2 regions of the Caproiciproducens sp. NJN-50 genome follow, and region 1 is predicted to be linked to the other one. Evidence: predicted binding sites of a transcription regulator. Region 1 holds the regulator's gene; the other holds the start of a gene.
The links. The regulator NrdR, encoded in region 1, represses ribonucleotide reductase genes. The targets are predictions, from matches to a motif close to CACNANATNTNGTG.
Positions count from the first base shown of each region.

Region 2: the regulator NrdR is predicted to act here: its motif matches at 10,074-10,087, upstream of EQM14_RS15280 (anaerobic ribonucleoside triphosphate reductase).

Region 1 is NZ_CP035283.1:1,689,226-1,704,168, reverse strand. Features, by position in the region: gene EQM14_RS08185 (hypothetical protein) at 1-275, opposite strand, end outside; gene EQM14_RS08180 (sugar phosphate isomerase/epimerase family protein) at 389-1,183, shown strand; gene nrdR (transcriptional regulator NrdR) at 1,240-1,701, shown strand; gene pyrH (UMP kinase) at 1,908-2,633, shown strand; gene frr (ribosome recycling factor) at 2,630-3,184, shown strand; gene EQM14_RS08160 (isoprenyl transferase) at 3,190-3,897, shown strand; gene EQM14_RS08155 (phosphatidate cytidylyltransferase) at 3,898-4,719, shown strand; gene EQM14_RS08150 (1-deoxy-D-xylulose-5-phosphate reductoisomerase) at 4,767-5,921, shown strand; gene EQM14_RS08145 (M50 family metallopeptidase) at 5,925-7,001, shown strand; gene ispG (flavodoxin-dependent (E)-4-hydroxy-3-methylbut-2-enyl-diphosphate synthase) at 6,998-8,044, shown strand; gene EQM14_RS08135 (PolC-type DNA polymerase III) at 8,058-12,398, shown strand; gene hisZ (ATP phosphoribosyltransferase regulatory subunit) at 12,472-13,668, shown strand; gene hisG (ATP phosphoribosyltransferase) at 13,680-14,342, shown strand; gene hisD (histidinol dehydrogenase) at 14,336-14,943, shown strand, end outside.
Region 2 is NZ_CP035283.1:3,123,764-3,138,706, reverse strand. Features, by position in the region: gene EQM14_RS15325 (penicillin-binding transpeptidase domain-containing protein) at 1-1,192, shown strand, start outside; gene EQM14_RS15320 (P-loop NTPase) at 1,291-2,037, shown strand; gene EQM14_RS15315 (methylglyoxal synthase) at 2,062-2,466, shown strand; gene hisS (histidine--tRNA ligase) at 2,758-4,083, shown strand; gene EQM14_RS15305 (serine hydrolase domain-containing protein) at 4,102-5,016, shown strand; gene aspS (aspartate--tRNA ligase) at 5,062-6,858, shown strand; gene EQM14_RS15295 (epoxyqueuosine reductase QueH) at 6,946-7,593, shown strand; gene EQM14_RS15290 (winged helix-turn-helix transcriptional regulator) at 7,590-7,988, shown strand; gene EQM14_RS15285 (WD40/YVTN/BNR-like repeat-containing protein) at 8,013-10,022, shown strand; gene EQM14_RS15280 (anaerobic ribonucleoside triphosphate reductase) at 10,191-12,521, shown strand; gene nrdG (anaerobic ribonucleoside-triphosphate reductase activating protein) at 12,511-13,023, shown strand; gene EQM14_RS15270 (AfsR/SARP family transcriptional regulator) at 13,105-14,307, shown strand; gene EQM14_RS15265 (chloride channel protein) at 14,361-14,943, opposite strand, start outside.

The sequences.
Region 1 (14,943 bases):
GGAGCGCTCTTGTTCCAGAAAGTGTCCGTTTTAATGGAGCCGCGGAGAACCCGCTCCATTAAATCCGGCTGTTCGATGGGATCCAATCCGTTTTTCCGGAGAAGCTCGGCGGACCGCGCTGCGGCGGTGCGGTATGCTTCCCGCTGCCGTTCCACCTGGTACTTCAGATTTTCATCCCGGATGACCGGAAGGACCAGCTCGGCCGCTTCCATGCTTAACCGGGAGACCCGTAACAGTTCCGCGGTAATCAGATTCCTTTTTTTCTTTCGCTTCATTACAGCCTTCCTCCCGGTTCTTGACCAAATAATAGGATGCCCGGATGCAAGGCGGTTTAATCTGGACTTTTCACCCCGTCGGCGATATGATATAATCATTTAGAGGTGGTTTTATGAAGGCTGGCATTTCTACTGCCTGTTTGTACCCCATGCTCTTGGAAGACGCTTTTTCCACATTGCTGCAGTTGGGATTTCATGAATTTGAAATCTTTATCAATACATTCAGTGAACTGAAACCGGATTTTGTCAGGGATCTCCGGCTGAAAGCCGCGGATACCGGCAGCCGCGTCAAGTCGCTGCATCCATTTACTTCCGGCTATGAAAGCTTTCTCCTTTTTTCCGATTACGAAAGAAGGTTTCAGGACGGGCTGGAATTTTACAAACGCTACCTGGAGGTCTGCAACTTGCTGGGAGCCGATTTTCTCGTCCTTCATGGCAAAAGGAACGACAAGCATTCTCCGGTTTCAGAGGAGCAGTATTTTGACCGGTACGGAGATTTATTTCAGCTCGGCAGGAAATTCGGCGTCACGGTGGCACAGGAAAATGTCAATCAGTTTCTGAGCGACGATCCTGCTTTCCTTTTAAAAATGAAAAAATACTGCGGCCAGGACTGCGCGTTTGTGCTGGACATCAAGCAGGCGGTCCGCGGCGGGCAGGACCCGTTCCGGCTTTGCGCCGCGATGGGGGATCAAATCGTCCATGTGCACATGAATGACAACAGGCCCGGTTTTGACTGTCTGCTTCCCGGCTGCGGGACCATGGATTATCCGGCGCTGCTGCGTCTTCTGAAAAGTTTTCACTACAGCGGAGACTTTATTATTGAAGTATACCGGCACAACTTTAACCGTTTGGAAGAACTGCTTGCGGCGAAACGGGTGGTTGAAGAATTAACAGGAAGGATTTCATAGTTTCGCTTGATATTGATAAGGAAAATTGGTATAATAAGCCAGAGGTGATCCGACCGATGAAGTGCCCATATTGCGGTTACGCAGAAAGCAAGGTAATTGATTCCCGCCCGACGGATGAGGGAGAACGGATTCGCAGACGCAGGGAATGCCTGAAATGTTCCAAGCGCTTTACCACCTATGAGGTGATTGAGACGGTGCCCATCATCGTAATCAAAAAAGATAAATCCAGAGAGGCGTTCGACCGCAATAAGCTGATGAACGGCCTTTTGCGCGCCTGTGAAAAGCGCCCTGTCTCCATCGAAACGCTGGAAAAGATCGTCGACGAAATCGAGAACATGCTTCAAAATTCGCTGGACCGTGAAATTCCGTCGAGCCTGATCGGCCAGTATGCGATGGAAAAGCTGAAAACGGTGGACGAAGTGGCCTATGTGCGCTTTGCCTCTGTATACCGCCAGTTTAAAGATGTCAACACGTTTATGGACGAGTTGAATCGGATCATAAAGAGCAAATCTAAATAATCCGTTTTTCACCGCTTGGGAAACGGATGTCCAGCCGCCAATTGTGAAGAAGTTGGGCGGCTGTTTTTATGACCGGCTGAAAAAGGTTTTCCAGGGTTGTCTTTGTCAGCCGCAACCTGGCAAGAATAACTATATTTAGCGATGAAACGCTTTACTTTGCACAATCCATCATGTAAAATAAGAGAAACTGAATAGGAGTGTTGGAATTGCAGCCAAAATATAAAAGAATATTGCTCAAGCTCAGCGGCGAAAGTCTGGCCGGAGCCAAGACCCACGGGATCGATTTCGACAGGGTCCTGGAAATCTGCAAACCGGTCAAGGAGTGCGCCGAAATGGGAGTGCAGATCGGCATTGTTGTCGGCGGCGGAAATTTCTGGCGCGGGCGCAGCAGCGGAAAAATGGACCGGACGCGCGCGGATCATATGGGAATGCTCGCCACCACGATCAATGCGCTCGGCGTGGCGGACGCTCTGGAACAGCTCGGCGTCCAGGTCCGCGTCCAGACCGCCATTGAGATGAGACAGATCGCGGAGCCGTATATCCGCAACCGCGCGGTCCGGCATATGGAGAAGGGAAGAGTTGTGGTGTTCGGCTGCGGCACGGGAAACCCTTTCTTCTCCACCGATACGGCCGCGGCTCTCAGAGCTGCCGAAATTGACGCGGATATCGTTCTGAAGGCCACCATGGTGGATGGGGTTTATGACTGTGATCCCAGGACAAACAAAAACGCGGTCAAGTTCAGTTCCCTTTCCTTTCTGGATGTGCTCAACCGCGGGCTTCAGGTCATGGACAGCACCGCCGCTTCGCTTTGCATGGATAACCACATACCGATTCTGGTTTTCAGCATTGACCAGCCGGAAAATATTATCCGGGCGGTCTGCGGAGAACCGATCGGAACCATCGTAAAAGATATAAAGGAGGATGAGTCATGAAAGAAATATTGTCTGATGCGGAAAGCCGTATGAAAAAGAGCGTTTCCGTCCTTTCGGGTGATTATGGCGCGATTCGCGCGGGCAGGGCCAATCCCGCCGTGCTGGATAAGATCCGGGTGGATTATTACGGATCACCGACCCCGATCAGTCAGGTTGCCGCCGTTTCCGTCAGCGAAGCGCGCGTGCTGACCATTCAGCCATGGGACATTTCTCTCTGCAAGGTGATCGAACGCGCGATTGAGACTTCCGACCTTGGCATCAATCCCCAAAGCGACGGCAAGGTGATCCGGCTCACGTTTCCTCAGCTTTCGGAAGAAAGGCGGCGCGACCTGGTCAAGGAGATCGGCAAAATGGCGGAAGAGTGCAAGGTGGCGATTCGCTCCATCCGGCGCGATTCCATGGAGAAGCTGAAAGCGAAGAAAAAAAATTCCGAACTGACGGAAGACGATTTAAAGACTGCCGAGAAACAGACGCAGGAGCTGACCGACAAATACTGCAAAGAAGCGGACCAGGTTTTGGAAAATAAGAAGAAGGAAATTTTGGAGATATAGAATCGATGTCGATGAAGGAATTGCCTGCACATGTTGGGATCATTATGGACGGCAACGGCCGCTGGGCAAAGAAACGGGGGCTTCCCCGGTCCGCCGGCCATGCGGCCGGCGCGGCGGTCTTTAAAACCATCGTCCGTTACTGCAGCAAAATCGGAATCCGGCATTTGACGGTTTATGCTTTTTCGACGGAAAACTGGAAGCGGCCGCAGGATGAAGTCCTTACCCTGATGAAGCTGTTTAAGCAGTATCTCAGCGATGCGCTCACGAATTTTTTGGATGAAAACATTCAGGTCCGTTTTCTGGGTGACGAGACCGCCTTCGATCCCCGTCTGAGAGAATTGATCGACGAAACCGCAGAGGTTTCCAAAAACAGAACTGGCATGGTTCTCAATATTGCGCTGAACTACGGCGGGCGCGCCGAGATTCTCAATGCGGCGAAGCTGTTGGCTCAAGACGTTCAAGATGGAGTTCTGTCCCCGGAAAAAATTGACGAAAAGGCTTTTTCACAAAAATTATATACGGCCGGCCAGCCCGACCCGGATCTGATCATCCGCCCGAGCGGAGAGAAGAGAATCTCCAATTTTCTTCTGTGGCAGTCCGCTTATTCGGAATTTATTTTTATGGATATTCTCTGGCCTGATTTCAGGCCGGAGGATTTGGACCGGGCACTGGAACTCTATGCCGCCCGCAACAGGCGTTTCGGAGGGATTTGATTGAGAACGAGAATTTCTTCGGCAATTACCTTGACTATCTTTTTGGCTGCGATCGTCATCTGCAACAGCACGCTTCCGCTTGCCTTGAATTTTGCGATTGGGCTTATCTCCGTTCTCGCGGTCAATGAGATCATCACCGCGCTGGGTCTTGCCAAAAATCTGATTCTTCTGATTCCGAGCCTGCTTTTTTCAGCGGTATTTCCGTTTCTTTCAACTCCTTTCCGGCATGATGTCGCGTATTTTTTATATACCGTCGTAATCTTCGCCGCGCTGATTTTTTACCATTCCGAAATTACATTCCGTGAAGTCGGAGTCATCTACAGCATGTCCCTGCTGATTCCTTCCGCGTTGGGAACCATCATCAGCCTCCGGGATATCGGCGGCGAGCACGGCATGTTTTATGTGATCATCGGGATCTTTTCCGCATGGACGGCCGATGTCGGCGCTTTTTTTGCCGGGACTTTTTGGGGGAAACACAAACTCTGTCCTACGATCAGCCCCAATAAGACCATTGAGGGTGCGGCGGGCGGCCTTCTGCTCAATACGGCCGCGATGCTGGTCTTCGGCTACTTGTTTCACGCGATCTATTATGCCTACAGCGTCCGGGTTTCCTATCTGCCCCTCTTGCTGATTGGCATTTTTGGAACGGTGATCTCTATTTTGGGGGACCTCAGCTTTTCGCTGATCAAACGAAGCTGTCATATCAAGGACTTCAGTGAAATCATCCCGGGACATGGCGGGATTCTGGATCGTTTTGACAGCGTGATCTTTGAAGCTCCTTTCGTTTATCTCCTTGTGCAGGTTCTTCCCATTGTTCAGTGAGTATTTTGCCGCGGGATTGCAATAATCGAAACATTTGGTGAATAATAATGAAACAACCTTTATCTGTTCTTGGTTCCACGGGGTCTATCGGCACCCAGACTTTGGATGTTGCGCGCGGCCTTGGTCTGAAAATCTGCGCGCTGGCGGCTGAGAAGAACGTCGCTTTGCTGGAGCGGCAGATCAGGGAATTTCATCCGCAGGTCGCCGCGGTTTTTGATCCGGCCGCCGCAAAACAACTGAAAACGGCGGTCAGAGACCTGCCCGTCCGGGTAGTGCAGGGAATGGACGGCCTGTGCGAAGCGGCCTGCCTGCCAACGGCAGGCCTTGTTTGCAATTCCGTTGTCGGAATGGTCGGCTTGAAGCCGACGCTTGCCGCCGTCCGTGCCGGAAAGAACGTCGCGCTTTCCAACAAGGAAACTCTTGTGGCCGGCGGGGCCCTGGTTATGCGGGAGGCAGAGGAACACCATGTCAAAATCCTTCCCGTCGACAGCGAGCATTCCGCCGTGTTTCAATGTTTGCAGGGCAGCCCGGGAAAGCGGGCGGTGCGCCGTATTATCCTCACGGCCTCCGGCGGGCCTTTTTTTGGAAAGAGCTCCGAGGCGCTTCGTGATGTGACGCCGGAACAGGCGCTGAAACATCCGAACTGGCATATGGGACCGAAAGTAACCATCGATTCTGCCACCATGATGAACAAGGGCCTTGAAGTGATCGAAGCTTCCCGGCTGTTTGACGTAGCGGACGACAGAATCGACGTCTTGGTGCAGAGGGAAAGCGTGATTCATTCGATGGTGGAATTCCAGGACCGGTCCGTGATCGCCCAGATGGGTGTGCCGGATATGCGTCTTCCGATCCAGTACGCCATCACCTGGCCGGAACGGCTTCCTTCCCAGACGGAGGAGCTCGACCTTGCGGCATACGGTACGCTGAGCTTCGCAAGGCCGGATGAAAAAACCTTTCGCTGCCTTGCAGCCTGCCGGCGCGCGCTGCGGCGCGGCGGCCTCGCGCCTGCGGCGGCGAACGGGGCGAATGAAGCCGCGGTAAAGCTGTTCCTGGATCACCGGATTTCCTTCTGCGAGATCGGCGACCTGGTATGGGAAGCGACGGAACGCCAACCGGATGTGGAACAAGTGAAAGAGATGGAAGAAATTCTGGAAGCGGATGCGCGGGCGCGCAGTTACGTTTACCATACAGTGAATCCCTGAGAGGTGAGTGTCATCATAAAAGCAATTCTGATTATCATCGCGGTTCTGTTGTTTGGCTTTATGATTTTTATCCACGAATTCGGTCATTTTTTCACGGCGAAGTTATGCGGGATCCGCGTCAACGAGTTTGCGATCGGAATGGGTCCCACCCTGTTTCATAAGCAGGGAAAAGAAACCCGCTACTCCCTGCGCCTGCTGCCGATCGGCGGATTCTGCGCCATGGAGGGGGAGGACGAGGAGAGCGGGGACGAACGCTCCTTCGGGAAAAAGCCGGTATGGAAGCGCCTGCTGGTTGTCGTGATGGGCGCCCTGATGAATATTTTGCTCGGGCTTGTTTTGATGATGACGATTCTGGGGCAGGAAACCGCGTTTTCCTCCACCACGATTTCACAGTTCGATCAGAACTCCGCTCTTCAGCAGGCCGGCCTGAAACGGGGAGACGAATTTGTCTCCGTCGACCACTACCATATCTATGGGGACCGGGATCTGAGCTTCGCTCTTGCGACGGCGAATCCCGATTCCGTCGACATCGAAGTGCTGAGGAACGGCAAAAAACTTGCGTTTGACAACGTGAAATTCAACAGCCGCAAAGTGAACGGAAAAAATTATCTGACCCTCGATTTTTATGTGATGCCGATAAAAAAGAATTTCGGCACGCTGATTACCAAATCCTTTCAGGATACGGTATCCACCGTCCGTATGGTCTGGTACAGCCTGGTCGGATTTGCGACCGGCAAATTTGGATTCAACGATGTCGCCGGTCCGGTCGGGGCGGTCAGCGCGATCAACCAGGCGGCTTCCGCGGGGCTTGCCCAGAGCTTTGTCGCAGGCCTTGACAATATTCTCTATATGATTATGGTCCTGACCGTCAACCTCGGCGTGGTCAATTTGATGCCGTTCCCGGCGCTGGACGGAGGCAAAGTTCTGTTTTTGCTCGTGGAAGCAATTCGCCGCAAGCCTCTGCAGCAGAAATATGTCGGAATTGTGGAGACGGCGGGTTTCTGCCTTTTGATGGGCTTTATGGTGGTTGTGACTTACAGCGATATTTTGAGGCTGATCACCGGAAAGGGCTTGGGCTGAACGTGAGAATCTCAAGAACGGTTCATGTCGGTCCCGTCGCCGTCGGCGGGGGAGCCAGAATCACAGTGCAGTCGATGCTGAACCGGCCCGCGGGTGACATTCCGGGGAATGTGCGGCAGGCCGAAGCGCTGGAACGCGCCGGATGCGAGATCCTGCGCGTCGCGGTGCCGGATGAAAACGCGGTGAAACTGGTGCCCGCGATCAAAAAAGCGGTGAAGATTCCCCTTGTGGCGGATATCCATTTTGACTACCGGCTTGCACTCGCGTGCGCGGAGTCGGGGGTGGATGCCGTGCGGATCAACCCGGGAAATATCGGTTCGGACGGACGCGTCCGGGAAGTTGCCGCAGCCTGTTCCGAACGCGGAATTCCGATCCGGATCGGCGTGAACTCCGGTTCGCTGGAAAAGGACCTGCTGGCGAAATACGGAGGACCGGCTCCGGAAGCGTTGGCGGAAAGCGCCCTGCGACACGCGGCCTTGCTGGAAAAATCCCATTTTGAAGATATTGTCATTTCCATTAAATCGTCCGATGTGAACCGGATGATTCAGGCGAACGAACTGGTCGCGGGCCAGTGCGGCTATCCGCTCCACCTCGGCGTGACGGAAGCCGGCAGCGAACGGATGGGAATCATGAAGTCTGCGATCGGCATCGGCTCCCTGCTGCAGAGGGGAATCGGAGATACGATCAGGGTTTCCCTGACGGCCGATCCAGTGCGCGAGGTGGCAGCCGGAATCGACCTGCTCAAAGCGCTTTCTCTGCGCGGCGGCATTCGGATCGTCTCCTGCCCGACCTGCGGCAGGACCAAAATAGACCTGATTTCCATTGCGGATGAAGTGGAAAAGCGTCTTGCCGGTTCTCAAAAGGATTTGACGGTAGCTTTGATGGGTTGTGCGGTCAATGGACCGGGAGAGGCGCGGGAAGCGGATATCGGGATTGCCGGGGGCGACGGAGCCGGGCTGATTTTTAAAAAGGGCGAAATCGTCCGCAGAGTCCCGGAGGATAAGCTGGTTGAAGCCCTGCTGGGGGAAATCGACCAAATGTAAAGGATGAAGGTCATTGAAGAAGTTTGGAGATTTTTTTCATGAATACATAGATGTTTCACGGCTGCCGGAACCGGTCCGCGAAGGGGCGATCGCTTCCCTCCAGATTGATTCGGCCGTCAGGACGCTCACGGCCAACGTCCTTTTTCCGGCCTTGGTGGAGCGGAACGTACTGGACCATGTGGAACGCAGCATTGTTTCCTGCAAGCCGCTCCGGCTCTCCAAAGCCTGCGTGAAACCAACCTTTCCGCAGGCTTCTTTTTCAACCGATTATTATCCGAGCTTGATTGCCGAATTGAAACGCCGGGAGGCGAGCCTGAACGGAACTTTTACGGATTCCATTGCGGAACTGAAAGATGGCAGGCTTCTGATCACTTTAAAACACGGCGGCGGAGAGATTCTGAAGACCCGCCGCGTGGATCGGCTTCTTTCCGGACTGATCCGCGAGGAGTTCGGACTCAGCCTTGCCGTTGAATTCGGCGGTGTTCTGGCGGCTGAACCGGGGGCCGCCGCGTTCATCAATCGGAAGATCGTGAGGGAAGAGGCGCGCCGCAGGGAAGAGATTACAGAAAATGTGGATTCGGCGGAGCGTTCCCTTCAGCAAAAAACGACCCCAAAAACCATCAGCGTAAGGGAAGGGGAAACCCTTTATCCGACCATCATTCCGGACAGCGCCAGGGAAATTTACGGACATCTGCCGCGCGCCAAGCCGATCCCGATTTCCAAAATCACGCCCGATATCGGAAGCGCCACCATCTGGGGCGAAATCTTTTCCGTCGATCAGAAGGCGACCCGGGACAGGCAGCGGAAAATTTATTCCGTCAACGTGACGGATTACACCGGTTCCATTACGCTGAAGATCATCGAGATGGCGACCCAATGCAAAATGCTGGACACGCTGGCCAAAGGGATGTCCGTTTTAGTTCGCGGAGATGTGGAATACGATAAATACGACCATGAGATCGTCCTCCGGCCCAAGAGCATCGCGACGGTCAGGCAGGTGGAAGTGATGGATGACGCGCAGGAAAAGCGCGTGGAACTGCATCTTCACTCCAACATGTCCGCAATGGACGGGGTCAACTCCGTGTCCGATCTGATCCGCCGGGCGGCAAAATGGGGGCATAAGGCCGTCGCCGTGACCGACCACGGCGTTGTGCAGGCGTTTCCGGATGCGATGAACACCGCGGAGGAATTGAAAAAGAAAGATCAGCCGATCAAAATTCTCTACGGCACGGAAGCCTATTTTGTCAACGATCTGGTGCCGGCCGTCAAGGGCAGCGACAACCGGGAGCTTTCGGGCGAATTCATTTCCTTCGATATTGAAACGACGGGACTGAGCCCTAACGCCGACCGCATTACAGAAATCGGCGCGGTCCGCATCGTGGACGGAGAAGTCAAAGATTCCTTCGACACGTTTGTCAATCCGGAACGCGGCATCCCCGCGAAAATCACGGAGCTGACCGGAATTACGGATCAAATGGTGCGGGACGCTCCGTCGGAGTCCCAGGCTCTGCGGCAATTTTTTGAATTCTGCGGAAAAGACGCGGTGCTGATTGCCCACAACGCGGATTTCGACACATCCTTTATCCGGATTGCCGCCGGGCGGAGCGGATTTGAATTTGAGAACACCTACATAGACACCGTTCCGATGTGCCGCTCCCTTTTAAAGGGGATCAAAAACGCGAAGCTGGACACCGTCGCGAAATATCTGAAGCTCGACCCGTTCAACCACCACCGCGCCTGTGACGACGCCGCGGTGCTCGGGCAGATTTTTTTAAGGCTGGTTCAGCAGCTCAAAGAGGATACCGGCGCGAAAACGGTGCAGGATATCAATAGCTGCCTTGCCGGCGGGGATATCAAAAAAATGAAATCCTACCATATGATTCTGCTGGCAAAAAACCAGACAGGCCTTAAAAATCTATACAAGCTGATTTCCAAATCACACCTGGATTATTTTTATCGAAATCCCCGGATTCCGAAGTCTGAATTATTGAAATACCGTGAGGGCCTTATAGTCGGCAGCGCCTGTGAAGCCGGTGAGCTTTACAGAGCGATTTCCGGCGCGCAGCCGTGGTCCGCCCTGTGCGAAATCGCGTCGTTTTACGATTATCTGGAAATTCAGCCGATCGGGAACAACCGGTTCATGGTGCGGGAAGGGCTGGTTCCGGACGAGGAGAAAATCCGTGAATTCAACCGCACGGTGGTCAGGCTGGGCGAAAAGCTGAATCTGCCCGTCGTCGCGACCTGCGACGTTCATTTCATGGACCCGAAGGACGGGGACTACCGCAAAATCCTGATGCAGGGCCTCGGCTTCAAAGATACGGATGAGCAGGCTCCGCTTTATTTCAGGACCACAAAGGAAATGCTGCGGGAGTTTTCCTATCTGGGCAAGGAAAAGGCATATGAGGTCGTCGTGACGAATCCAAACCGGATCGCGGATGGGATCGAGGAAATCCGGCCGATTCCGGAGGGGACTTTTCCCCCGTTCATCGAGGGCGCGGAGGAGCAGCTCACTGAAATTTCCTGGACGCGCGCCAAGGAACTGTACGGCGATCCGCTGCCCGAACTGGTCCAAAAGCGGCTGGAGCGGGAACTCGGTTCCATCACGAAGCACGGCTTTTCCATCCTGTATATGATCGCGCAGAAGCTGGTTGCGGATTCCGTTGCGCACGGATATCTGGTCGGCTCGCGCGGCTCGGTCGGCTCTTCCTTCGTCGCGAATCTGGCGGGAATCTCCGAAGTGAATCCGCTGGACCCGCACTATGTCTGCCCGAACTGCAAACACAGCGAGTTCATCACCGACGGCAGCATCGGCAGCGGCTTCGACCTTCCGCCGAAGAAGTGCCCCGTCTGCGGAGCGGAGTATAGCCGGGACGGCCATACGATCCCGTTCGAGACCTTTCTCGGGTTCGACGGGGACAAGACCCCCGATATCGATCTGAATTTTTCCGGCGAATATCAGTCGAGCGCCCACCGCTACACGGAGACGCTGTTCGGCAAAGACCATGTGTTCAAAGCCGGAACGATCGCGACGGTGGCCGACAAGACAGCGCTCGGTTTTGTCAAGAAATACGAGGAGGAAAAGGGGCTGGTGCTGCACCGTGCGGAGGAACTGCGCCTCGCGGCGGGCTGCACCGGCGTCAAGCGCACCACGGGCCAGCACCCGGGGGGCATGGTCGTTGTGCCGAAGGGCAAGGAAGTTTTTGATTTCTGCCCGGTGCAGCACCCGGCCAACGACCAGAACTCCGACAGCATCACGACGCATTTCGACTTCCATTCCATCCACGACACCATCTGCAAGCTGGACGAGCTCGGACACGATGTTCCGACCATTTACCGCTATCTGGAGGATTACACCGGCATTCCCGTGATGGACGTTTCCATGAGCGACCCGCAGGTGATGTCCCTGTTCACCTCCACGGAAGCGCTCGGCGTGAAGCCGGAGGATATCGATTCCCAGACCGGCACGTTTTCGCTGCCTGAAGTCGGCACCAGCTTTGTCCGCCAGATGCTGCTCGACTCCAATCCGAAGACTTTCTCCGACCTTCTTCAGATTTCAGGGCTGTCCCACGGCACGGATGTCTGGCTCGGCAACGCGCAGGAACTGATCAAGAACGGGACCTGCACGATTTCGGAGGTCATCGGAACGCGCGACAGCATCATGACATATCTGCTCCATAAAGGGCTGGAACCGAAAATGGCGTTCAAGATCATGGAGATCACCCGAAAGGGCAAGGCGCCGAAGCTGCTGACCGAGGACTACATTCAGGCCATGAAAGATCACGGCGTGCCCCAGTGGTACATCGACTCCTGCATGAAGATCAAGTACATGTTCCCCAAGGCTCACGCCGCGGCCTACATGATTTCGACCCTTCGGCTTGGATGGTACAAGGTCCACCGCCCGGTGGAATACTATGCCGCTTACTTCACCGTGCGCGGCGAGGATTTCGACGGCGCGCTCGTGATGCAGGGCAGGGAGGCGGTGCGGCGAAAAATGAGCGAAATCGCCATGAAGGGCAAAGAAGCCTCCGCCAAGGAGGAATCCGCCTATTCCACGCTGCAGATCGTCAATGAGATGCTGGCCAGGAAAATCGAAGTCCTTCCGCTTGACTTGCACCGGTCTGACGCGAAGAAGTTTCTGGTGGAGGACGGAAAGATCCGGCTTCCGTTCCTCTCGCTTTCCGGGGTCGGCGAAGCCGCCGCAAACAGCCTTGCGGAAGCCGGGAAAAAGGGACCGTATATCTCCGTGGATGACCTGCAGGGCAGGTCTAAAGTGTCAAAATCCGTCATTGAAACCTTTGAAACGGCCGGAGTGCTGAAAGATTTGCCCAAGAGCAGCCAGATGTCTCTGTTTTAGTTGACAACAGTATTTTAGTATGCTATCCTATTAGCACGGTAAAGCGTACCGCGGGAAAACAAGGAGCGCATTCATGAAGAAAAATGACAGGATCACGCCGGAGGGCACCAAGGACTTTTTATTTGAAGAGTGCCTGACAAGAAGATATATTGAAAGAACGATCGGCGATGTCTTCTCCTCCCGCGGGTTTCATGAGGTGGTAACCCCGGGGCTGGAGTTTTATGATGTTTTTGATCCGGATTTTTCAGGCATCTCCCAGGACGTCATGTACAAAATGTCGGATAAGCACGGGCGGCTGATCGTCATGCGTCCGGACTCGACGCTGCCGATCGCGCGCCTGACCGCGACCCGGCTTCAAAATCTGCCGAAACCGATCCGGCTGTACTATACGCAGCCGATCTATCGGAACAATCCGGGGCTGACCGGCCGAAGCGACGAATCCGTACAGACCGGAATCGAGCTTCTGGGCGCCTCAGGACTCCGTGCCGACCTTGACGTGATTGCGACGGCGCTGGAAGCGCTGGGAAAATGCTTGCCTGGATACCGCCTGGAAATCGGCCACGCCGGATTTTTCCGTACCCTTGCCGGGCGGATTCCAGCCGGGGAAAATCTGAGGGAAGAGATTCGAAGCGCGATCGAAACGAAAAATTACGCCCGCCTGAACGGCATTCTGGACGGACTGCCGGAGAGCAGGGACGTGCTCGCGCTGCGGGAACTGCCAAGGCTCTTCGGCGGCGAGGAAGTGTTCGACCGCGCTTCGCATCTGTGCGGCGATGAGAGGCTTGCCGGCATCCTTGACTATCTGCGGGGAGTATATCGATCTCTTTCCGAGCTGGAACAGAGCGGCCAGTTGATGATCGATTTGGGACTGGTACAGAGAAACGACTACTATACCGGCATCGTGTTCAGCGCCTATGTGGAGGAATTCGGCGACGCCGTTCTGCTGGGAGGCCGTTACGACAATCTGCTGGGGCACTTCGGTCAGCCGATGCCCGCCATCGGATTCGCCGTGAACGTGGACGCGATTGCCAAGACCCTGCTGGACCGGGGAAATGTCTGCCCGGTTCTCCCGATGGACATTCTGGTCCACGGGGACGCAGGCTGCGAGGTCAAGGCCCTCGAATATGCCTCCGATCTGATTTCAAAGGGGCTGCACTGCGAAACCAGCGTGTTCGAAACGCAGGACGATGCGATCGCTTATGCGCAGACAAGCGGAATCAAACGGATCGATTTTGTCGGCGAAACCGTGAAGACGATCAATCTGATATAAGGCGGGAAAAGATGAAACCACTGAGAATCGCCCTGACAAAGGGCAGGCTGGAAGACAGCACGGTCGGCCTTCTTGAGAAAATCGGCTGCGACTGCTCGGCGGTCCGGAACAAGGGAAGGAAACTGATCCTTCCGGTCGGAGACGGAATGGAAGTCGTCCTTGCGAAAGCGGCGGACGTTATCACCTATGTGGAATACGGCGTCTGCGACCTCGGCGTGGTCGGCAAAGATACGATCCTTGAAAAAGGCGGAAGCTTTTATGAGGTGTTGGATTTAGGCTTCGGCAGGTGCAGATTTGCTTTAGCCGGTCCGAAAAATGTTGATTTTTTCAGCGGGTATTCCGCCAAGACCATCGCGACGAAATATCCCCGGGTCGCGCGGAATTATTTTGAGAGCAAGGCGATGGACGTCCGGATCATCAGGATCGAAGGGTCCGTCGAGCTGGCCCCGCTCCTCGGCCTTGCCGACGCAATCGTCGATCTTGTCGAGACGGGAACGACTCTGAGGGAAAACGGGCTTGCGGTGATCGAAACCATCTGCGATGTTTCCGCGCGGCTGATCGTCAACGCGGCGAGCATGAAACTCAGGAAAACGGAGATCGAGACCCTGACCGGCCGGATGGAACAGTTCATTCACCGGTCGTCTTCCCGCGAAAGGGAGGAAAAAATATGCTGAAGATTCTGGACGGAAACGGTGATGCCGGCAGGGAGTTGATTGCTCAGCTGAAACGGCGCGGGGGCAAGTCAAGCCCGGAGATCGAACAGACCGTCGCGGAGATCGTTGCGGAGGTCCGGGAGCGCGGCGACGCGGCGGTTCGCGAATATACCATGAAGTTCGACGGTTCGATCCCGGAACCGTTGAAACTCGGCAGGGAAGAGATGAAGGCCGCCGCGCAGGGCTGCAAACCCGCCTTCCTCGCTGCCCTTGACCGCGCCTCGGCGAATATCAGGGATTTCCACGAACGGCAGAAGCAGCAGAGCTGGTTTACGACCGGCCCGGACGGCGTGATGATGGGACAGCGGGTCCGCGGCCTCAGGCGCGTCGGCATTTATGTTCCGGGCGGCACGGCGGCGTATCCTTCCTCCGTGCTGATGAACGCGATCCCCGCGAAAATCGCCGGAGTGGGTGAGATCGTGATGGCGACGCCGCCGGGCAAAAACGGAAAACCGAATCCGAACATCCTGGCGGCGGCCTATACGGCGGGCGTGGACCGGATCTTTCAGATCGGCGGGGCGCAGGCGGTAGCCGCGCTGGCGTTCGGGACCGAAACGGTTCC
Region 2 (14,943 bases), 1.4 Mb from region 1:
GGTCCTCAACACTTCGCTCGCGCAGAACATCAAGGCGACGCGCGAGTACGGGCGGACGCTGTGCGCTCAGCGTTACCAGGGCTCTTCCAGCGGGCACGGCGAAGACTGCGTGGCCGGCGGCGCGGTGGTGCTGCGCGTCAGCGATTTTGCGGTTCTCGCTGCGTCCACGTTTCCGACTTACGACGAGAACGAATATCTCAGCGATACCAATTACTACAGTCAGCTGCTTCAGGACAAAAACCTTCCGCTCATCAACCGGGCGTTCAACGGAATTTTCACCCCGGGGTCGATCGTCAAGCCCTATGTGGCGCTGACCGCCCTGCAGGAAAAGTCGATCACCACCTCCACCCGGATTCTGGGCAACAGCCTGTACACGCGTTTTTCGGACGTCGGGCTGCCGCTGAGAAGCATCGGCAACTACGGCATGATCACCGCGAACTACGCGATTGAAAAATCCAGCAACTCGTTTTTCTACGAGGTCGGCTACCGCACCGGCATCAGCACGCTGAACCTTTATGCGCCGCGTTTCGGCCTCGGTGCGAAGACGGGGATCGAGCTGAGCGAGAACGCCGGCGTTCTCGCCGGCCCGGCGGAGCGCAGCGCTTCCGGCGGATCGTGGTGGGACGCGGATACCGTCGAGGCGGCGGTGGGCCAGAGCGACAACCAGTTCACCCCGCTGCAGCTCGCGACTTATGTTGCGACGATCGCGAACAACGGGAAGCGTTTAAAATCCCATGTTGTGGATAAAATAACCAATTATGCGAGGGACAAGGTCATCTCCCAGACGAAGCCGCAGGAGGTGGAGAACATCGGCGTCGACCAGAGCTATATCGACTATGTCAAGGCGGCCATGCGCAGCGTGGCGACGGCCGGCACCGCCTCGTCGATCTTTAAGAACTACGGGATTCCGATCGCGGCGAAAACCGGCACGGCGGTTCTGACCCCGCACTCCGACAATGTCACCTTCATCGCGTTCGCCCCCTACGACCATCCCCAGATTGCGGTCGCGGTGGTGCTGGAACACGGCGCGACCGGCAAGTACTGCATGACCGTCGCGAAGGATGTCCTCGACGCCTATTTTTACGGCAAAACCGTGGATGGGAACGGAAATCTGGTCATGCCGTCCGCTTCCGGGCAGGCAGGGCAGAACGCTTCTTCCGGCGCTTCGTCGTCCGCGTCTTCGCAGCGATAGCGGAAAGCGTCGCACTGTAAAATTTGTGAAAACAGACAGCTAAAATGCTTTACTCTTATCATTTGTTGTGGTAATATGGGTAATATGAGGGACTAACTATGGATTCGGTAACAGTCATTACATCGGGAAAAGGCGGGGTCGGCAAGTCGACGGTCACGGCGTCTGTCGGGGCCGCCCTCGCTGCACGGGGAAAGCGCGTACTGCTGATCGACTGCGACGCCGGCCTTGGAAGCCTGGACCATATGCTCGGTGTCCTCGACCACCGTGTGTTCGACATCGCGGATGTCGTTTCCGGCGCGGCGGAACCCGCGAAAGCGGTTTACCCAAGTGCGTTTGAGCCGAATCTTTTCCTGCTTTCCGCTCCGGGGACGGAAGAGGACGTTGTCAGCCCGGAAGTGATGCGGCAGCTCGTCGGGGTCCTTTCCCGGTATTACGACCATATCCTGATCGACAGCCCGGCGGGGATCGGGCAGGGCTTTTTCAGCGCCGCGGCCGCGGCCCGGAGGGCGCTGGTTGTGGCGACGCCTGACCCGGTCAGCCTGAGGGCGGCGGCCCGTGCCCGGCGGAGCCTGGAGGAGGCCGGAGTCCGGCAGCAGAGGCTTGTGGTCAACCGGTTTTCCGGCGTCCGGTTCCGGGCGCAGAAGTGCTACGGGGACCTGGACTCCGTGATCGACGCCGCGGGCGTCAGGCTGATCGCCGTGATTCCGGAGGATCCGCTTCTGGCGGCGGCGACGCTGAAGGCGCAGGCCGCGCCGGAGACTTCGCCCGGAGCGCTCGCGGCGGGGCGTCTGGCCGCCAGGCTGGAGGGCGAACAGGTGCCTCTCCCCTCAGTGAATCGATTTTAATGTTGATTTTTGGAGGATCAATTTATGAATATTGCATTAATTGCTCACGACGCGAAAAAAGAGCTGATGGTTCAGTTTTGCATCGCATACTGCGGCGTCCTGAGCCGCCACTCGCTTTGTGCCACGGGGGCGACGGGAAAATTGGTTTCGGAGGCGACCGGTCTTGAGATCCAGCGGTTCCTGGGAGGCCCCCAGGGGGGCGACCAGCAGATCGCGGCGAGGATCGCCTGCAACGAGGTGGACTTGCTCCTGTTTTTCCGCGACCCGCTGAACCCCAAGCCCCACGAGCCGAACGACATGAATCTGCTGCGCCTGTGCGACGTGCATAATATTCCGGTCGCGACGAACATCGCGACGGCGGAGGTCTTGATCCACGGGCTGGAGCGTGGCGATCTGGACTGGCGCGACATTCTGAACCCGAAAGGCTGATTTTCCGGCTGGGAACGGAAGGAGTAACCGGGGTTTCTGCACAGCGAGGGTCCGCCGCGGCTGAGAGCGGGCCTGCAAAACGAGACCTCTGCGAAGACATCCGGGAGCCGTTTTCCGCCCCAGGAGGGGCGAGCGAAAGGGGGGCCGTTTCCGGCCCCTGAAAAAGGGTGGCACCACGAGAGGAAACTCCCTCGTCCCTTTCCATTGGGACGGGGATTTTTTGTTATAATATGAAAAACCGCGGCTGTGCCGGGGAGTTACTATTTATTTTCTGAAGAAAAGGAGCCGTTTATGGAACAGATCAAGGCACAGAGAGGGACAAAGGATATTCTTCCCGGAAAGAGCGGGAGCGTGAAGGCGGAGGAGATCAGCGAATGCTGGCAGGCGGTGGAGGAAGTCATGCGGGAGGAAGCCGCCGTGAACGGGTTTTCGGAGATCCGGACCCCTGTGTTTGAGGACACCCGCCTGTTCCGGCGCTCCGTGGGGGAAACCACCGACGTGGTACAGAAGGAAATGTATACGTTTGAGGACAAGGGGAAGCGCTCCGTCACGCTGAAGCCGGAGGGCACCGCCGGGGTGGTGCGGTCGTATCTGGAACACGGGCTGTACAACAGCCCCGCGCCGCAGAAATTTTATTACCTAACCCCCTGTTACCGTTACGAGAAAGCGCAGGCGGGCCGCCAGCGCGAATTCCACCAGTTCGGCGTGGAGATTTTCGGCACGCCGATGCCTTTGGCGGACGCCGGGCTGATCGCGTTCGCGCACGGTTTATTCGACCGGCTCTGCGTCAAAGGCCTGAAGCTGAAGATCAATTCGATCGGCTGTCCGGACTGCCGCGCGGAGTACTCCAAGGCGCTGAAAGCCTATTTTACGGAGCGGAAGGACCGGCTCTGCGAGACCTGTCTTTCCCGCCTTGAACGGAACCCGATGCGGATTCTGGACTGCAAGGAGCCGGACTGCGCCGAGGCTGCGAAAGACGCCCCGCGCATTCTCGACTATCTGTGCGATGACTGCAGGGCGCATTTCGACGGGGTCAAATCGGCGCTCGATTCCGTTCATATCTCCTATGAGATCGACCCGGCCATCGTTCGCGGCCTGGATTACTACACCCGCACGGTATTCGAGTTCGTATCCTCCGATCTCGGCGCACAGAGCACCGTCTGCGGCGGCGGCCGGTACGACGGGCTGGTGGAGGAGATGGGCGGAAAGCCGACCCCCGCGCTGGGATTCGGCCTCGGCCTCGAACGCCTGCTGATGGTGATGCAGGCGCAGAAAGTGGAATTTCCGGAGCCGCAGCCCTGCGAGCTGTATATCGCTTCCATCGGAGAGGCGGCGCAGCGCACGGCGTTCCGCATGGCGCAGGGACTGCGCGAGTGTTCCGTCGCGGCATTCTGCGACGAAATGGGCCGCAGCCTGAACGCCCAGATGAAATACGCGGACAAGCTCGGCGCGCAGTTTACCCTGGTTGTCGGCGACGACGAGCTCGATCAGGGGCTGGGCGTAATCAAGAACATGAAAACGGGAGAAAAGACGAAGGTCAATCTGAACAACGACTTTGAGGGGCAGTTCGCGGCGATCAGCGCGCAGGCAGAAGACGACGAAAGCCTCTCTTTTTAGGGAATCGGGGGACATCAAATGAAAGAATCCATACTGGATGGGTTCCGCCTGACCGCGGCGGAACAGGAGCTCCATGTGTACGGCATCCGCGTGGAACGGAGCAGCGGGGAATCCGTCACGCACTTCTGGCGGTCGAACGACCCGGTGAATCTCTATTCGGCCTCCAAGACCTTTACTTCCCTGGCCGTCGGCATGTGTCTGGAAGACGGCCGGTTCAGCCTCTCCGACCGCGTGCTGGATTTCTTTCCGGAGTACCGTGGAATCGCGGCGCCGGGAAGCGAGGCGATCACGCTGCGGGACCTGCTGCACATGGCCTCCGGCAAGCTGCACTTCTGGTTCGGAGAACTGGACGGGCGGAAAATGGAGGACGACTGGGCGGAGCTTTTTTTCCGCGTTCCGGTGACAAAACAGCCGGGGGTGCAGTTTTTCTATTCCAACGCCTGCTGCTACATGCTGGGGCGCACGGTGGAAAAGGTCACGGGAAAAAACGTGCGGGATTTTCTGGTCCCGCGCCTGTTTGTCCCTCTTGGGATTGAAAATCCGCAGTGGCACGCCGATCCGCAGGGACACACGCTCTGTGCGACCCAGTTCTTCCTGACTCTGGACGAGTTCAGCTGCCTAGGCCGCCTGCTGCTCCATCACGGGGTTTGGGATGGGAAGCGGCTAGTGAGCGAAGAATATCTGAAAAACATGTCGGCGGATTCCATCCCCAGCGGATGGGACGGCTGTGAAGAGCCGGAGTGCCTCGCGGGCTATGGATACCAGGTGTGGCTCTGCTCCGCGCCGGGGACCTGGCGCGCGGACGGAAAATACGGACAGTTCTGCATCCTTCTGCCGGAGCGGGAAGCCGCGGTGACCGTCACCGCGCACGAGGAACAGCGGCCCTATTCGATCGTCAGGGCCGTTTTTGACGAGATTGCTCCCAGGCTGTAAAGTTAAAATCGGATTTTATTTAAGATAAAGAATGGGGAAATGGATATGCCGGAATCATTGACAGGCTTAAAACGGACCGATTACTGCGGGGAACTTCGCGCGAAGGACTGCGGCAGGGAAGTGACCGTCTGCGGATGGGTGCAGCGCCAGCGCGACCTGGGGCAGCTCATCTTCATCGATCTGCGCGACCGCACGGGGATCGTCCAGCTTGCGTTCGGGGAGAAAACGGACCGGGAGGTCTTTCAGAAGGCGTTCGCCGCACGGGCGGAATTTGTGCTTGCGGCGCGCGGCACGGTAAAGGAGAGGTCTTCGAAAAACGCGGATCTTCCGACCGGAGAGATTGAACTTGACGTCGCGGAGCTGCGCGTGCTCGCAAAGAGCGAGACCCCTCCGTTCGCCGTGGAGGAAAAAACCGATGTGAAGGAAGACCTTCGTCTGAAATACCGCTATCTGGATCTGAGAAGACCGGACATGCAGAAGAAAATCATCGGCCGGCACCGCATCGTCAAGGCCGTGCGAGACTATTTCGACGACAACGGCTTTCTCGAAATCGAAACGCCGGACCTCATCAAATCCACGCCGGAGGGCGCGCGCGACTATCTGGTGCCCTCCCGCGTGTTCCCGGGCAGCTTTTACGCGCTGCCCCAGTCGCCGCAGCTCTACAAACAGCTTCTGATGCTTTCCGGCTTCGACCGCTACATGCAGGTGGCCCGCTGCTTCCGCGACGAGGACCTGCGCGCCGACCGCCAGCCGGAGTTCACGCAGGTCGACTTCGAGATGTCCTTTGTTTCGCAGGACGACGTTCTGGCCATCGCGGAGGGGTGTGTCAAGGATGTTTATAAAAAAGTTTTGAATATCGATATCCCGACCCCGCTCCGGCGCATGACCTGGCACGAGGCGATGACCCGCTTCGGCTCCGACAAGCCGGACCTGCGCTTTGGGATGGAGCTGACCGACCTGAGCGGCGTATTGGCGGGTACGCAGTTCCGCGTGTTCGCGGGCGCGCTTTCGGCGGGCGGCAGCGTGCGCGGCATCAACCTGAAGGGGAAGGCCGACGCCCTGAGCCGCAAGGAGATCGACAAGCTCGGCGAATGGGTGAAAGCCTACGGTGCGAAGGGCCTCGCGTGGACGCGGCTCGCTTCGGAGAAGGAGACCTCGTCTTATGAGAAATTCCTCGCGCCCGAAGAAGCCGTGGCGGTGCGGAAGGCCCTCGGCGCCGAACAGGGCGACGTGCTGTTTCTGGTTGCGGACGGCAAAAACAAAGCGGTGTTCGACTCCCTCGGCGCGCTGCGCAGGGAGCTGGCATCCCGCTTCGGGCTGATCGACGACTCGAAGCCATGCCTCTTGTGGGTGACGGATTTCCCTCTGTTTGAGTACAGCGAGGAGGAAAACCGTTTTGTCGCAATGCATCATCCGTTCACCATGCCGCGCGAGGAGGACCTCGACAAGCTGGAATCCGACCCCGGCAGCGTGCTGGCCGTCGCCTACGACATGGTGCTGAACGGCAACGAGCTCGGCGGCGGTTCGATCCGCATCAACCGGCCCGATATTCAGGAAAGGATGTTCAAGGTGCTCGGTTTTACCCCGGAGCAGGCGCAGAGGCGCTTCGGTTTCCTGATCGACGCGTTCCGCTACGGCGCGCCGCCGCACGGCGGCATGGCGTTCGGCCTGGACCGCATGGTCATGCTGATGCTGGGCTGCGACAGCATCCGCGACGTCATCGCGTTCCCGAAAGTCGCTTCCTCCGCGGAGCTGATGAGCGGCGCGCCGGATGAAGTCGACCTGAAACAGCTTGAGGAGCTTGGAATATCGATTCTGCCGCGGGATAAAAAGACGGAATAAAACATCATGAGGTCTGAAAAACCGGCGGCCCGTAAAACCCTGTAACGGAAAATGAATGGTATTCTTTAGAGATAAGGAGGGCGCATCATGAACAAGATCAATTACAGAAATCAAATGCTGGAAATCATCAACGGCTTTGAAGGCCGGGTACCCACGCTGCTGCTGCACGATTGCTGCGCCCCCTGCCTGAGCAGTGTCCTGGAGCAGCTTTCGCCGTGTTTCCGGATCACGGTGTTTTTCTACAATCCGAACATCCTGCCGGAAGACGAGTATCAAAAACGCGCGGCGGAGGTCAAGCGCCTGCTCTCCGAACTGCCGCAGAGCTATCCCGCGCGATTCATCGAGGGCCGTTACAACGTCCGCCAGTTTCTTGAAATGGCCCGCGGAAGGGAGCAGGAACCGGAGGGCGGCGAACGCTGCGCGGGTTGTTACCGTTTGCGGCTTGAGGAGACCGCGAAGTACGCCAGGGCGGGCGGATACGATTTTTTTGCTACGACTTTGACGGTCAGTCCCTATAAAGACGCACAAAAGCTCAATGAGATCGGGCAGGAGCTTTCCGGCGAGTACGAAGTGCCTTATCTGCCCTCCGATTTCAAGAAGAGCCGCGGGTATCAGCGGTCGATCGAGCTTTCCCGCGAATACGGGCTGTACCGGCAGGACTTCTGCGGATGCCCGTTTTCCAGGGAGGCGGCACGGCGAAAACGCGCGGCGCGCGGAGGGGGCGGACCGGATTGAAAAAGAAGAAAAAACGGGAGAAGCGGAACCGGCGCGAGGAGGAACAGAACCAGTATTTGCAGGAAAGTCCCCTCGCGCCGGGGCCGGAAAGCGATGCGCCTCTGCAGCGCGCGGTATCGCTGATCGGCGGAAAATGGAAGCTGCGCATTTTATGGGCGCTGCGCGACGGCGAGTCGGCCCGTTACGGAGAAATCCGGCAGCGTGTCTCCGGAATTACGGACATGATGCTGAGCCAAAGCCTCCGGGAGCTGACCGCATCCGGCCTGGTCGAGCGGCGGCAGTATCAGGAAATCCCGCCGAGGGTGGAATACGCCTTGACAGGCGAAGGCACGGGCTTGCTTCCCGTGCTGGAATCGATTTATGCTTGGGCTGTGAATCACTTTGCCGCCCGGTGATTTTTCGGACAGGAGGAGTGTCTGTTGAAAAGATGGATTGGAATCCTTACGGCAGTTTTCATTTTGACGGCGCAGGGGGGGTGCTCGCCGACCCCGTCAAGCTCGGAGGAAAGCAGCGGTGCTGACTCCCTGCCCGCGTCCGGCAGCTCGCAGTCCGTTTCTTCGCAAGCGGGCCTGAAACCGGGAGAAGAGGTACAGATCGCAGGGGAGGACAATCATTTTGAGCTTCACAGCATCGATTTTCTCGACGGCGATGCCGGATGGATGATCCGGGACCGGTATGAATCCGGTTCCGATTCCTACCGGTCGCAGCTTCTGACGACGCAGGACGGCGGAGCAACCTGGACCAAAACAGGTGACGACAGCCGGCAGCTTGACGCGGTCCTTTTTGCGGATCAAAATGAAGGCTGGGCGGTTTCGCAGGAAACGTCCAGGGCCGCCGCTGCCAATGTTTCCAAACTGGTGCGCTATTCCGTCCTCCACACGAAGGACGGCGGGAAGAGCTGGACGGTGCAGTGGAAAAGTTCTTCCGATGAATCCGAATCAAAGCCCGCGCTGTGGGCGGGAGACGCTCAGACGGCGTTTGCGCTCACCGGGAGCCGTCTGCTGCGAACAAAGAACGGCGGAACGGCCTGGACTGCCGTTTCATTCGGAATCAAGGATTTTATCCCGGTCCAAATGTGCTTTGCGGACGGGAAAAACGGATGGGTCGTCGGTGTGAACAGGAAGAAAAGCAGCGTTTCCATCCGATACACGTCGAACGGAGGGAGGAGCTGGCGGCGCCAGTTCCAGAAAAAGATGGACGAGGGCGGAGCGGGCTGTGCCGGCGTGGATTTTCTGAATGCCAAGGAGGGGTGGTTCCTGACCTCCGACCTTGCCACCTGGAACGGGGAGCTGTACCACACGGCGGACGGCGGGCTGCATTGGAGCAAGGCCGGCGGGGTCAAAAGCGTCCGCCCGACTCCGCAGGGGCTTTGCTTTGTGGATTCGCAGACCGGATGGATCCCTTTGAATGTCGGCGCGGGCCCGGTCGACGGCGGCCTTTCCGTCACGCGCGACGGAGGAAAAAGCTTTCAGGTGGCCGGTGCTTCGAATTCGGAAAATGTGGAGGAGACCCAGAAAATCACCAGCGCGAGGGAAATTGTGTTTCAGACCGCTCAATTGGGATGGGCCGTCGGAATGGACCCGAACCGCGGGGATTACCTGCTGAAAACCGAAGACGGCGGGGACAACTGGCAGCAGCTCTACCCGGCGCCGGCGCCGACCGTCGACTTTTCGTTTGTCAACAGCCGGACCGGCTACGGACTGGGAGAACTCTCCGATCCGAACGCGCTGTTGAAAACGGAGGACGGAGGACAAAGCTGGCTGACGGTCAAGAGCTTTACCGGTGAGTACTTTGTCGAAAATCTGTCCTTTATCAGCCCGGAGGAGGGCTGGGTTCTGGCGGCGCCCGTCGGCGCTTCGGACGGTTCGCTTTCGGTTCTGCATACCCTGGACGGCGGCGTCACATGGAGCAGGCTGTGCGGCGGCCTTGCTCCAAATGAAACGCCGGACTGCTTCCGGTTTTTTGACAAAAAAGGCGGAGCGATGATCGTAAAGGGAGGGCGGATTTACCGGACCGCGGACGGCGGGAAAACGTGGAACCCCTCCGCGTACAGCGGCGGGGACAGCGTGATATCCAACCAAAGCGCGCTGAGCCGCCTTGCCGGCGGGAAAACGGATTGGGAAAGCCCAACGATCGCTTTAAAGGACGACGGTGCCGTTGCGGCCGCCCTCTTGTCTGCGGGCAGGGGATTTCTTCTCGCGTCGGGATCCTCCGGAGAATCGGAAATCCGATATGAACTGCTGACCACGCAGGACGCGGGCAAAACGTGGGATCCTCATCTTTTGCCGAAGGGGCTTGGGGAAGACACTTTCGATACGGCGCGGGACCGTTGTCCCATGCAGTTTACGGACGACGGGCACGGCTGGATTCTGGCCGCGCACGGTCTGCTCGCGACGGTCGACGGCGGCCGCTCCTGGACATGGCAGTAAATAAGCGATAACTACAGATGGTATTCACTGTCGAAAATTAAAAAATTAACACACTATATCTTGTAGATCCTTTCTTGACATTCCGGATAAAAACAAGTATAATTCTTATTACACTCGTCCGCCGGAACGATCTTCCGGTGGAAAAGAACCGGAAAGGATGAAGTTAATATGGCGACACGGATTCAGAAACGAAACGGGTCGGTCGTTCCGTTTGATGAAAAAAAAATTCGCAGTGCGATTGAAAAGGCAAATCTGGCGGTGGGGACCGAAAAAATGACCGGGGAGGAGCTGGACCGCCTGACCTCCCGGATTTCCGGGAAGTTCGACGGCGGCGGCACGCCGACGGTGGAGCAGGTTCAGGACGCCGTGGAGGAGATGCTGATTGCGAAGGATTTCGCAAAAACCGCAAAAGCCTATATCCTTTACCGCGCGGAGCATACGAAGATCCGGCAGGCTGAGGGCGACCTGATGGATATCTACCGCCAGCTGACGTTCCGCGACGCGAAGGACATCGACCTGAAGCGGGAAAACGCCAACATCGACGCGGACACCGCCATGGGGACGATGCTGAAGTACGGCTCGGAGGGCTCCAAATATTTTATCAACAACTACATACTGCCGAAGGATATCGCCGCCGCACATTTGAGCGGGGACATCCACATCCACGACGAAGATTTCTACATGCTGACGGAGACCTGCTGCCAGATCGACCTATTGAAGCTGTTTCAAGGAGGCTTCTGCACCGGGCACGGCACGCTGCGCGAGCCGAACGACATCAGCTCCTACGCGGCGCTGGCCTGCATCGCGATTCAGGCGAACCAGAACGAGATGCACGGCGGCCAGAGCATCCCGAATTTCGACTTTTCCATGGCTCCGGGCGTCGCCAAAACGTTCCGCCGGTGTTATTTTCAGGAGCTTTCCAAATATTTTCAGGTTGCCCACGGCATGGAAGCCGCCGACGCGGACGCGTTGACCGTCGAGACGCGCCGCGCGGTGGGAGATGACATCACGATGGGAAATGCGGACGAATATGGCATCCGCTTCGTTCAATATCTGCCGGAGCATCAGCGCGCCGGGGGCTTTGAGGAGATCGCGGAGCGGGAGGCGGCCAAGGCGCACCGGTATGCGGTCGGGGCGGCGGTCAGGGGAGCAGACCGCGCCACGTATCAGGCAATGGAAGCGCTGATCCACAACCTGAACACCATGAATTCGCGCGCGGGCGCTCAGGTTCCGTTCAGTTCCCTGAATTATGGAACGGATACGTCGCCGGAGGGCCGCATGGCGATGAAAAATCTGCTGCTCGCGACAAAGGCGGGCCTCGGAGAAGGGGAGACCCCGATATTCCCCGTACAGATCTTCAAGGTCAAGGAGGGCGTCAACTACAATCCGGGGGACCCGAACTACGACCTGTTCCAGCTTTCGGTGCGGGTCAGCGCGAAGCGCCTGTTCCCGAATTTCAGCTTTCTCGACGCCCCGTTCAATCTCCAGTACTACAAACCGGGAGACTACAATACGGAGGTCGCCTATATGGGCTGCCGCACGCGCGTGATGGGCAATGTTCACGACCCGGACCGTGAGGTGACCTGCGGCCGCGGGAACCTGAGCTTTACCTCGATCAACCTGCCGCGCATCGGCATCGAGGCGCACGGAGACGTCGGCAGATTCTATGAGATCCTTGACAAGCGCATCGACCTGGTCGTCCGGCAGCTGCTGCACCGATTCAAGATCCAGTGCTCCAAAAAAGTCTACAATTATCCGTTCCTGATGGGCCAGGGCGTCTGGATCGACAGCGATCAGCTCGGCTGGGAGGACAGCATCGAGGAAGTCCTCAAGCACGGCACGCTGAGCGTCGGGTTTATCGGCCTCGCGGAAACGCTGAAGGCTCTGACCGGAAAACACCACGGCGAAAGCCCGGAAAGCCAGAAGCTCGGCCTTGAGATCATCGGCCATATGAGAAAGCGCATGGACGACGAATCGAAGAGAACGGGGCTGAATTTTACGCTTCTCGCGACACCCGCGGAGGGTCTTTCCGGGCGCTTTGTCAGGATCGACCAAAAGAAATATGGAAAGATCCCCGGTGTCACCGACCGGGAGTACTACACGAATTCGTTCCATATTCCCGTTTATTTTCCCATCCGCGCGTTTGAAAAAATCAAACTGGAGGCTCCCTATCATGCCCTGACCAACGCGGGCCACATCAGCTATGTGGAGCTGGACGGCGACACGACGAAAAACCCGGAGGCGTTCGAGGCCATCATCCGCTGCATGAAGGAAAGCGGCGTCGGCTACGGCTCCGTCAATCATCCGGTCGACCGCGACCCGGTCTGCGGCTACAATGGGATCATCGACAACGAGTGCCCGCACTGCCACCGGACGGAGGACGAAGGGCCGAAATTCGAGCGCATCCGCCGCATCACCGGCTACCTGGTCGGCACGCTGGACCGGTTCAACGACGCGAAACGCGCGGAGGAAAGGGACCGGGTCAAGCATGGCATCTGAACTGAACGTTTGCGGCGTTGAGCCGGAATCCATCGTGGACGGCAGGGGCATCCGGTTCGTCGTGTTCGTGCAGGGGTGTCCGCACCGCTGCCCGGGCTGCCACAATCCCCAGTCCCACCCGTTTGAGGGCGGAACCGTGATGAATACGGACGATCTTTTCCGCCGGATCCGCGAAAATCCGCTGCTCAGGGGCGTTACCTTCAGCGGCGGCGAACCGTTCTGCCAGCCGGGCCCGCTGGCGGAGCTGGCTTCCCTTGTGCATTCCGCCGGGCTGGATGTGACCACCTACTCCGGGTATCGGTACGAGGAGCTTCTGGCGATGCGTGACCCTGAGGTCAAGGACCTTCTTGACCGGACGGACGTGCTGGTGGACGGCCCGTTTCTGCAGGAGCAGAAGGATCTGACGCTGCTGTTTCGCGGCAGCCGGAACCAGCGGGTGATCGATTTAAACGAAAGCAGACGTCTCCATCAGCTCGTTTTGGAGAAACTGGAAGAAAATTAACTTCTTACAGAGCCGAGGTTCCAGAATTGTAAATCGTCGCGGTTTATGGTACACTGAATGTAGAATTTCGGATGGGAAGCGATGAGTTTGTATTCCGGGAAAAATACTAAAATCAGCGTCCAGATGTTTGGCGAATTTTCAATTACCATTAACGGAAAAACTCTGACAAATCTGAAAGGGCGTACCAAGAGGGTCTGGATGCTGATTCAATATCTCATTGCGCAGCGCAATGTTCCCGTGCCGCTGAACCGGCTTCTCCGGGATATCTGGGACGGGCGCGAGTGCGGGGACCCGGAAAATGCCCTGAAGAACCTCGTTTACCGGGCGCGCACGATTCTGGGGGACTTGTCCGGCGACCAGTCCCAATTTATTATTTTTTTAAACGGGACCTACGTATGGAACAACCAGTATGAATGCAGTGTGGATTCCGAGCGGTTCCTTGAATACGCTCAAAAAGCCTGTTTGCAAAAAGCCCCGGTTGAAAAGCGGATCCGATGGTACAGGAAGGCGATCGGGCTTTATCAGAACGGCTTTTTGCCGAAATCTTCCTATGGAACCTGGGTGATTTTGCAGAGTACGCGCTATATGGGACTGTATCTCCGCTGTGTTGTCGGCCTTTGCGGCCTGCTGGCGCAAAAGGACCGCTTTGAGGAGATGATCCCGGTCTGCGAAGAAGCGCTCCGCCTGTTCCCCTATGAGGAGCCGGTCCATATTCTGCTGCTGCAGGCTTATTCAAACACGGGCTGCGAGGGGAAGGCGTTCGACCACTACGACCGCACTGTGAAGCTGTTCTACCAGGAATTCGGGGTCAATCTCAGCGGCCTTTTTAAACCGTGCGTCAGCCGGATATCGGACAGCAGCCGGCCGCAGACGGATCTGGAAAGCATCCACAGCGACCTTCAGGAGAAGACAAAAATCAAAGGGGCTTTTTACTGTGATTACGATATGTTTAAATATCTGTATCGGTCCCAGGTCCGGATGATGCCGCGCACCGGCCTTTCCATATTCCTGATTCTGTTTACGATGAACGGCAGGGACGGCGGCATGCCGGAGCCGGAAGTCCTCAGGGCCGCCTCTGAAAAGCTCAAAAATGCCATTCTGACCGGAATGAGAAGAGGGGACACGGTGGCCTCCTGCAGTGCGACGCAGTATATTGCCATGCTGCAGACCGTCACGTCGGAAACCGCGCAGGGTGTCGTGCAGCGGGTGATGCGCAAATTCAGGTTTGATTACCGGCGTGATGCCGTTCGTGTGAGCACTAAGATCACTTCCATCATGGAATAGCCGGTCTGTCACAAAAAAGCGGGCACCCTGTGAGGCGCCCGCTTTTTTGTGCTTTATTCGCCGCCGATATAAAGGGATTTGTCTTTTGCGTACAGGATTTTCTGCTGGCTGTATAGGCTGGAATACCCGGAGAGCATGTAGCTGATTCCGGCGGCGAGAAGATAGTAGATGATTCCCTTTTCACCGAAAACCTCGACGCTGAGGACAAACGAGGTCAAAGGACAGTTTGTCACCCCGCAGAATACCGCCATAAAGCCAACGGACGCCCCAAAGGAAGGGTTCAATCCGATCAGGCTGCCGGTGAAGGAGCCAAACGTAGCCCCGACAAAGAAAGCGGGAACAATTTCGCCGCCGCGGAACCCCGCGCCGAGCGTCACGGCAGTGAAGAGAAGTTTCAGCAAAAACGCTTCCGGCCGTGAGCTTTGCAGGAAGGCCGCGGCAATTACGTCGCTGCCCATGCCCAGGTAATCCCGGCCGAACACCAGGGAGAGGAAAATGAGCAAGCCCCCGCCGGCCGCAGCACGCATGTATTGGTTCGGAATCCATTTTTTGCAGAGCAGGCCAGTGCCATGCATTACAAAGCAGAAAAGGATGCTGACCAGCGCGCACAGGATTCCCAGCAGCGCCACCTGCAGG